DNA from 4 places in the Micromonospora sp. NPDC050784 genome. Region 4 is predicted to be linked to each of the others. Evidence: riboswitches for the same ligand, from Rfam matches in the RefSeq annotation. Region 4 holds a riboswitch; each other region holds the start of a gene.
The links. A riboswitch is a leader RNA that binds a small molecule or an ion and turns the genes downstream of it on or off. The one in region 4 is predicted to bind cyclic di-AMP.
Positions count from the first base shown of each region.

Region 1 (2,192 bases), on a different contig from region 4:
CCGTACGGCTCGGTGGTCTACGGCTCGCGCTACCAGGGCCAGCGGGGGCCGACGCCCAGCCGCGCCTGGCAGCACTGGCGCACCTGGCCCACCCGCTGAGGCCGATCCGCTAGAACCAGGACGACGAGGGCCCGCCGCGACGAATCGCGACGGGCCCTCCGGTCACCCGGGGTCAGCCTGGGCGGCCGTAGCTGTGGATCGGGCCGTCGTCGACCTTCTTCATCTTGACCGGTTGACCGGCCTGCGAGGCGTGCACCACCCAGCCGTCGCCGACGTACATGCCGACGTGGTGGATGTCGCTGTAGTAGAAGACCAGGTCGCCGGGGCGCAGGTCGCCCCTGCTGACGTTCTTCGTGACGCGGCTCTGCGCGGCGGCGTTGTGCGGCAGCGACACGCCGGCCTTCGCCCAGGCGGCCAGCATGAGCCCGGAGCAGTCGTACGAGTTCGGACCCTCGGCACCCCAGACGTAGGGCTTGCCGATCTGCGCGCATGCGAACTTGACCGCGGTGCCCGCGGCGCCACCGGGGTAGCTGCCCGGGCAGGGCGCCGGGCGCAGCGGACCGCCGCCGCCGTTGCCGTACACCTTGAGGCGCAGCTTCTGCAGGCGGTCGATCTCCTCGTTGATCTGCTTCTTCTTCGCCGCCAGCTGAGCTTCGGTGCGGGTCAGCTGGGCCACCATCTCGTCCAGCGGCGCCTTCTGCGCGGCCAGCTGGTCGCGCAGGTCGGCCACCTGGCGTACGTCCTTCTGCTGGTTGTGCGCGAAGCGGTCGAGCATCTCCAGCTGGCCGACCACCTCGCTGGGCGACCGGCTGCCCAGCACCGCGTTGACGGTCGAGACGTTCTCGCCCTTGTAGGCGCGTACGGCCAGGGCGCTTACCTTGTCCATCGCGGCGTCGACCTGGCGCTCCAACGGAGTGATCCGGGCGGCGAGCGCGTCGGCCTGCTTGCGCTTCGCAGCGAGGTCGGTGCGGGTGGCGTTGTGCCGTTCGATGATCGGTTCGAGTTTGTTCCAGTCGGCGTCGATCTGGCGCTCGATCTCGGCGACGGACGGGTCGGCGTGGGCCGCCGTGGCACTGCCGGTCAGGACGACGGCGATGCCGGCCAGCGCGGCGAGTGCGGTGGTGAAGCGGGACCAGCGTGGGCGCGGCACGATCGACGCCGGGCCGGCTGATGCCGACCGCTCGGACGACGGCCGCGGGGCATGGAGTGCCACCGGGGTTCCGTACTCCTTCTTCCTGACCGCCTACCGGGTTAGCTGACGGGTTCGGGCGGGAAGTCGGCGCCCTACCGCAGTGGTTGCGGATTCACCCCGAGGGACCTGGGTCCCCGGTTCGCTCGGAAACGACTCGGCGGTGTCGGTCCGTTACCGCCCGGGCTGGGCGGAGCTGCTGTCGGGCCGACGAATGACCAGAGTAGAGACGCTTGTTACCGATCCGCAACCCGTGCGGCCGTGACACTCCGTACCGATTGGACGAGGCCACTGACCGTGTGTGAAGAATTCTTTCCGCGCGCTTCGATAGATGGAAAGGTATTGACGTGACCTCCCGGGCGGCGCGATGGTGACCTGACCTCACTCCGAGAGAATCTAGGGGGTTCGATGCACCATCCAACCCTGTCGACCGGCTGGCGCGCACTGCTCGCCGCCACCGTGGTCGCCGCCGCGACCACGGTGCCAATCTCCGTCGGCCCGGCCGCCGCCGCACCCACCACCAACCGCCAGCAGCAGTACGCCGCCGCGGCCACCGAGTACGGCGTACCGACCGTGGTGCTGCTCGGCGTCTCCTACCTGGAGTCGCGCTGGGACACCAACGCCGGCACACCGAGCACCAGTGGCGGCTACGGCCCGATGCACCTGACCGACGCTCGGCACGTGGCCGCTCTCCCCGGGGGCGGTCACCACGACGCCGGTGCCGAGGACCCACGCGGCGACGACTCCCGTCCCGCCCGGGTGCCCGCGCCCCGGCCGGTCGAGGCCCCCGCGCCGTCCACCGCCGCGTTGCAGACCGTGGACGCCGCCGCCTCGCTGACCGGCGCCACCCCTGAGGCACTGCGCACCGACGCGGGCCTCAACATCCGGGGTGGGGCCGCGCTGCTGGGCGCGTACCAGAAAGATCTGGGCGCGCCGGTGGGCGCGGACACCGACCCGGCGGCCTGGTACGGCGCGGTGGCACGCTACTCGGGCGCGGACAGCG
Region 1 covers NZ_JBITGG010000035.1:5,119-7,310, reverse strand. The annotation lists gene dcd (dCTP deaminase) at 1-99, shown strand, start outside; gene ACIBD9_RS31270 (NlpC/P60 family protein) at 173-1,213, opposite strand; cyclic di-AMP (ydaO/yuaA leader) riboswitch at 1,227-1,362, opposite strand; gene ACIBD9_RS31265 (N-acetylmuramoyl-L-alanine amidase) at 1,598-2,192, shown strand, end outside.
Region 1: it holds a riboswitch for cyclic di-AMP, as region 4 does, so the genes downstream of both, ACIBD9_RS31270 (NlpC/P60 family protein) here and ACIBD9_RS10440 (coiled-coil domain-containing protein) in region 4, are expected to answer to the same signal.

Region 2 (2,192 bases), on a different contig from region 4:
GCGGCGACGTGCCGCCTGGCTGGCCGCTCAGGATCAGCTGGAGCGGGCCTGGATCGGGTACGACGAGGCGGACACCGTCGCGCGTCGTTTCGCGGGCGCCGGGGCGCTGCCCACCCCGCAGACCCCGCACACCCCCGCCGAGTACGCCGCCCGGGAACGCTATCTGCACCGCGCGGCGATGGCGGCGTACTGGCGGGGCGACCTGAGCATGGCGCAGCTCGGCGACGTGTTCGGGCACCGGCGTGGCTGGGATCCCCGGCGGCACCCGGTCGAGCAGGAGGTGCTGGTCAGCCGGGTGGTCCGGGATGCGCGGCTGGCCGACTACCGGGTGGCCGCCGACCGTGAGCGGGCCGCCTGGCGCGACGCGGAGTTGGCCGCCGAGTCGGCTCGTACCCTCGCCGAGGAGGCGTACACGGCGGCAGCCCGGCTGCGCCCGACCCCGGTGCCCGCTCGCCGGACGGTGGCCGGGGCGATGCGTCCCGCCGTCGTGGCACGGTGGCGCCCGGCCCGGGCGGGTTGAGCCCGATCCGTGATGTGAGGCCGGTCACGCAATAGCGAAATCGGACGGTCGGCGCGATCGACGGCATTGTTCCCGCGATTATGGCCGCGTTCTTCGCGGCCTGTCCGGTTGTCGCCCGCAGGCGTCGCCGTAACCGGTTGTCCCATCGAGTCACATCATCGGCAATACGCGCAGAAATTGTCGCGCCAATTGGGGTTTACGCAGGTGAACCTGGCTTGGCAGGGCGTGGAGCGACCAGTAGTGTCGTCCCGTCCGGTGCGGTAACCGATCGCAAGACGCGACGCCGCATCGACCCGCTCAATCGTGATCAACGAACCGGGGACCCATCAGTAAGTCCGGGGTGAATCCGCGAGCCACGGCCCGCGGTAGGGCGATCTTCCCGCCCGAATCCGTCAGCTAACCCGGTAGGCGGTGTCGGAAGGAGTCCCATCCTCGTGCAGCACCTTTCCACCCCTCGGTTGTTCCCTCGCCTCCACGGCGCGGCGGTGCCCCCGCTCACTCGTCCAGTGACGGTGAGCTGACCCCCCGGGTCATCGCCTTCCCCGCCCGGCCACGCCGGGCGTTCCCCTGAGCGGTTCACCATCCGCGGACCACGGTCCGTGCGTTGGCGCCTGCCCGGATACCGGTCCGGCCCCGGTGTGCCGCTCTCCCCCCGATCCGTGGAGGACCCCGTGAAGCACACCCTGCAGCGTCAGCTCCGCCGCCTCGCCACCGAGCGTCCGTACCAGATCGTCGCCGCCTCCGCCGCGGCCCTCGCGATCGCCACCACCACCGGCGCCCTGCTCACCACTGCCGACGACGCCCCGGCCGGCCAGCGCACCGCGACCACTGTCGCCGAGATGCGCAGCGACGTCGCCGCCTCCCGCGGCGAGGCTCGGGACGCGTCCCCCTCGGCCAGCGCCGCGCCGACCACGGCCGCCCCGGCCACCAGCGCCCCCGCCGCCAAGGCCAGCAGCAACCCGGACCTGACCCGGAAGCCGGAGCGCCCGAAGCCCCCGGCGACCAAGGTGCTCGACTACGACTACGAGGCGCAGAACACCTACTACAACTGCGGCCCGGCGGCCACCCGGAACGCGCTCAGCGCCGCCGGCATCGACCGCACCCAGGAGGAGCTCGGCGCCGAGCTGGGCACCACCGAGATGGGCACGAACTCGGCCGAGGACACCACCCGGGTGCTCAACGCCGAGGTGAAGGGCTCCCCGTACCGGACCCGGATGTTCCCCGGCGCGCCCAGCCCGGCGCAGATGGACCGCCTCCAGGCCGACGTGGTGAACGCCATCACCGACGGCCGGGGTGTGGTGGCCAACGTCGTCGGGGACGCCACCGACACCGACGGCGGCTGGCACTCCTACGGCGGCGGGCACTACATCGCCGTCGTGGGCTACAAGGACAACGGTCGTACCGTACGGATCGCCGACTCGGCGAACCCGGCCGACCCGTCGTACTGGATCACCACCATCGACCTGGCCAACTGGATCACCAGCCGGGGCTACTCCGCCTGACCCGGGCACCCTGACCGCCGCGGGCGCCGTCTCCCACAAGGGGCCGGCGCCCGCGGCGTTTGTCCGCGCGGTCCGTCGTACGCCGTCATCGACGGCTCTCGTACCGGGCCGTGAACCGTGGGAGACTGCGGCCGTGGTGGAGACATCGGGTGGTCACGCCGGCCGTAGGC
Region 2 covers NZ_JBITGG010000022.1:11,001-13,192, reverse strand. The annotation lists gene ACIBD9_RS25860 (hypothetical protein) at 1-520, shown strand, start outside; cyclic di-AMP (ydaO/yuaA leader) riboswitch at 805-946, shown strand; gene ACIBD9_RS25855 (C39 family peptidase) at 1,180-2,022, shown strand; gene ACIBD9_RS25850 (alpha/beta fold hydrolase) at 2,156-2,192, shown strand, end outside.
Region 2: it holds a riboswitch for cyclic di-AMP, as region 4 does, so the genes downstream of both, ACIBD9_RS25855 (C39 family peptidase) here and ACIBD9_RS10440 (coiled-coil domain-containing protein) in region 4, are expected to answer to the same signal.

Region 3 (2,192 bases), on a different contig from region 4:
ACCATCGCCACGGCCGCGACCCACCTCACCGGCTTCGGCAGCGAAGACGCCACCACCCTGTCGATGTTCCAGGGCGACGTGGACCTGCACGGTCTACTGCTCGCCGGGATCATCATCGGATCGCTCGGGGTGCTCGACGACGTGACGGTCACCCAGGCGGCCACCGTCACCGAGCTGGCCAACGCCAACCCCGGGCTGACCCGGTTGCAGCTGTACCGGGCGGCCACCCGGGTCGGCCGCGCGCACATCGCCTCCACTGTCAACACCATCGTGCTGGCGTACGCGGGCGCGTCACTGCCCCTGCTGCTCCTGCTCACCGCCGACTCGCGGCCGATCGGGCAGATCCTCACCAGTGAGTTCCTCGCGCAGGAGATCGTCCGCAGCGCGGTCGCCACCCTCGGTCTGATCGCCGCCGTACCGCTGACCACCGGGCTGGCCGCGGTGGTGACCGCCGCCGGGCGCACCGAGGCCACGCCGTCCACCGACGCTCCCGCGCCCCGGCCCCAGCCGGACCGCACCGAGGCACTGGCCGCACTCAGCTCACCGCGGAAGGCCGGCTCCGACGAGCCGGACCGGACGCGGCCCGCACCCCCATCCGAGGCCACCGACCGGTGGCCGGAGTCGAACAGGAGCACGGATACGGCATGGTGACACTCCTCAGCGTGACCAGATCGGGCATCCACCCTGAGAACCGCGTCACTGGTCACTCAACGCTATGGCGAAATGACGCTTTTGGTCGGCATCCAGGCGTAGCTCACCCGGTCGACTCTCGGGTAACCTCGCTGCCGGTTACCGATGAAGGCGCGAAGCGGCGCCTGCGGTGCCACCGCCCAATCGCCAGCCGGCGAGCCGGGGACCCAGGTACCTGGGGTGAATCCGCGTCAGCGGTAGGGGCCACTTCCGCCCCGAACCCGTCAGCTAACCCGGTCGGCGGTCGACGGAAGGGAACATTGTGACGGCACCCCTACGCCGCTGGATGACACCCGTGGTGGCCGTGATCGCCGCACTGACCGTGCTCGCCGGGCCCCTCCCGGCCCACGCCGCCCCGACGACCCCCACACCGTCCGGGCACGAGGAGGACGGCGAACCCAAGTTGCTCAACGACGTCATCGAGCAGGCCAACCGCGACTACTCCGCAGCCAAGTCCAAGCTGGACAAGTCAAAGAAGCGGCAGGGCGAGTTGGCCGCAGAGGTCGACCGGGCCAAGGCCGACCTGGACGCGTTGGCTCCGCAGGTCGGGCAGATCGCCGCCCAGGCGTACCGGACCGGCCGGATCGGCGCGGTCGCGATGCTGCTGGAGAGCGAAGCTCCCGACTCGTTCGTCCGGCGCGCCGGGATGCTCGACGAGATGAACATGGTCAACGAGAAGAAGCTCTCCGAGGTCAACGAGGTGAAGGCCCGCGCCGAGCAGGCGAAGCTGGCCCTCGACACGGAGGTCCGGGAGCAGCAGAAGCAGACCGCCCTGATGGCCAAGCGGAAGAGCGAGGCCGACAAGGCGCTCTCCCTCGTCGGTGGAAAGGGCTTCACCGGCGGCCTGGTGGACGCCACCTCACCGGTCGCGAAGATCGGCCCGGGTCGCACGGCCGACGGTGACTGGAAGCCCCAGTCGTGCAGCGAGAACGACCCCACCACGTCCGGCTGCATCACGCCGCGCACGCTGCACGCGTACAAGGAGGTCAAGCGGGCCGGCTTCAACCGGTTCGTCGGCTGCTACCGCCCCGGCGGGCCGTGGGAGCACCCGAAGGGCCGCGCCTGCGACTGGTCGCTGCAGAAGAGCGGCTTCTCCCCGTGGCACAACGAGGACACTCGGACGTACGGCAACAACGTCGCCGCGTTCCTCATCCGTAACGCCGACCGGCTCGGCATCTACTACGTCATCTGGAACCGGCAGATCTGGTTCCCGGCCACCGGCTGGAGTTCGTACAGCGGGCCGTCGAACCACACCGACCACGTCCACATGTCGCTGCTCTGACCCGCACGATCACCGTTGAGGGCCGTTCCGCGTGACGCGGAGCGGCCCTCGTCGCGTCAGACGGTGGCAGGCGCGGCCGGGTCGGTCGACTCGGACGATCCGGCCGGGGTGTCCAGCGTCGCGAAGCCAGCCGGCACGGCGGCCACCTGACGCACCGCCCCGGCGGCCAGCCGGTAGGACACCCCCACCACCGCGCACCGCCCCCGCGCCACCTCGTCGG
Region 3 covers NZ_JBITGG010000002.1:47,585-49,776, forward strand. The annotation lists gene ACIBD9_RS02645 (YibE/F family protein) at 1-651, shown strand, start outside; cyclic di-AMP (ydaO/yuaA leader) riboswitch at 818-948, shown strand; gene ACIBD9_RS02650 (coiled-coil domain-containing protein) at 953-1,972, shown strand; gene ACIBD9_RS02655 (carbonic anhydrase) at 2,029-2,192, opposite strand, start outside.
Region 3: it holds a riboswitch for cyclic di-AMP, as region 4 does, so the genes downstream of both, ACIBD9_RS02650 (coiled-coil domain-containing protein) here and ACIBD9_RS10440 (coiled-coil domain-containing protein) in region 4, are expected to answer to the same signal.

Region 4 (2,192 bases):
ATGACCACCACCATGGGTCCGTCGCCAATGCCGCACACCAGCACCGGGGTCGCCTCTGGGCGGCATTCGGTCTGCTCGCCACCCTGATGGTGGTCGAGGCGGTGGCCGCCCTGCACACCGGCTCGCTCGCCCTGCTCTCCGACGCCGGGCACATGTTCACCGACGTGCTCGGCATCGGGATGGCGCTCGCCGCGATCACGGCGACCCGCCGGGCCACCGGCGACCCGCAGCGCACCTTCGGCCTCTACCGGCTCGAGGTGCTCGCCGCGCTGGCCAACGCCGTCCTGCTCTCCGGCGTCGCGATCTACGTCGTGATCGAGGCGATCCGCCGGTTCGGCGACCCGCACCAGGTCATCGCCGGTCCGATGCTCGCGGTGGCCGTGCTCGGCCTGCTCGCGAACATCGCCGCCTTCGCCCTGCTGCGCGCCGGGGCCCGGGAGAGCATCAACATCCAGGGCGCCTACCTGGAGGTGCTCGGCGACCTGCTCGGCTCGCTCGGCGTCATCGGTGCGGCGCTGCTCATCAGCGTCACCGACTGGTGGTGGGCGGACCCCCTGGTCGCGGTCGCCATCGGCGTGTTCATCCTGCCGCGCACCTGGAGGCTGGCCCGCGCCGCCATCCGCATCCTGGTGCAGGCCGCCCCGGAGCACCTCCAGGTGACCGCCGTGCACGACCGACTGGCCGCGGTCCCCGGTGTCGTCGAGGTGCACGACCTGCACGTCTGGACGCTCACCTCGGGCATGGAGGTGGCCTCCGCGCACCTGACCATGGCACCCGGCGCGGAGGTGGGCGCCGTGCTCACCGCGGCGCGTACGGCCCTGCACGACGACTTCCGCATCGAGCACGCGACGTTGCAGATCGAGCCCGGCGCCGCCTCCGGAGCGTGTGGCTCCATCGAGTGGTGACGGGCCTTTTCGGAGCATTGCTCGACTTTGTGGTAATTTTCCGTGCTGACGCACGCACCGTCCGTCACAATGGCTGCAGCCGCCCCACCGGCACCGGTAGGCTCGGTCCCGGCCTCCACCAGGCGGCGCCCTCCCGGCGCCGGTGGTGGTCGCCGCCTAATCGCCCAGCTGGGCGAACCGGGGAACCATGTTTCTGGGGTGCATCCGCGTCAGCGGTAGGGATCTTCCGTCCCGAACCCGTCAGCTAACCCGGTCGGCGGCTGACGGAAGGACATGCGCAGTGGCACCAGCACGACCACCCGCCGCCCGACTGGCGGCCCTGATCGTCGCGATGTTCGCCCTCGGCGTCGCGCTTCCGGCCGGCACCGCCTCGGCCGCTCCCCCGACCGGCCTGCGGGCCGCCGCACCCGACTCCGACGAGGAGGGCGGCACCCCGACGTTGCGCGCCCAACTCGAGGCGGCCAGCAAGGGCTACCTGGACGCGAAGCGCGCCCTGGACACCTCCGTACAACGGCAACGGCAGCTCGCCACCCAGCTGAAGACCATCGAGGTCGAGATCGACCAGCGCAGCGGCAAGGTCGGCGAGATTGCCGAAGTGGCGTACCGCACCGGCCGGCTCGGCGCGATGTCGGCGCTGCTCAACAGCAACACTCCCGAAGGCTTCATGGACCGGGCCGCCGCGCTCGACGCGGTGGCCGCCAACGAGGACAGGGTGCTGCGCGACCTGCTGAAGAGCAAGGACCAGGCCAACCGCACCCGGGTCGCCCTGGACGGCGAGATCAACGAACAACGCAAGCAGGTCGCGGTGATGGCCAAGCGCAAGGAACAGGCCGAACGGGCCCTGACCGTGGCCACCGCGCCCAAGCCGCAGACCACCGCCGACACCGGCTCCAACCGGGGCACCTCCAGCGCCAACGCGACAGCCGCGCCGCGCAACTCCGACGGCTCCTGGCCCTCCGAGTCGTGCAGCGTCAACGACCCCACGCCGGCCAGCGGCTGCATCACCCCACGTACCCTGCACGCCCTCAACCAGGCCAAGGCCGCGGGCTTCACCCGGTACGTCTCGTGCCACCGCCCCAGCGGCTCCGGTGAACACCCGAAGGGCCGGGCCTGCGATTTCGCGGCACAGAAGGGCGGCTTCGGTGGAGCCGCCACCGGTGGCGACAAGACCTACGGCAACAACCTGGCCGCGTACTTCATCCGCAACGCGGACCGGCTCGCCGTGCTCTACGTGATTTGGTACAAGCAGATCTGGCTGCCCAGCAGCGGGTGGAAGTCGTACAGCGG
Region 4 covers NZ_JBITGG010000006.1:132,344-134,535, reverse strand. The annotation lists gene ACIBD9_RS10445 (cation diffusion facilitator family transporter) at 1-905, shown strand, start outside; cyclic di-AMP (ydaO/yuaA leader) riboswitch at 1,049-1,180, shown strand; gene ACIBD9_RS10440 (coiled-coil domain-containing protein) at 1,186-2,192, shown strand, end outside.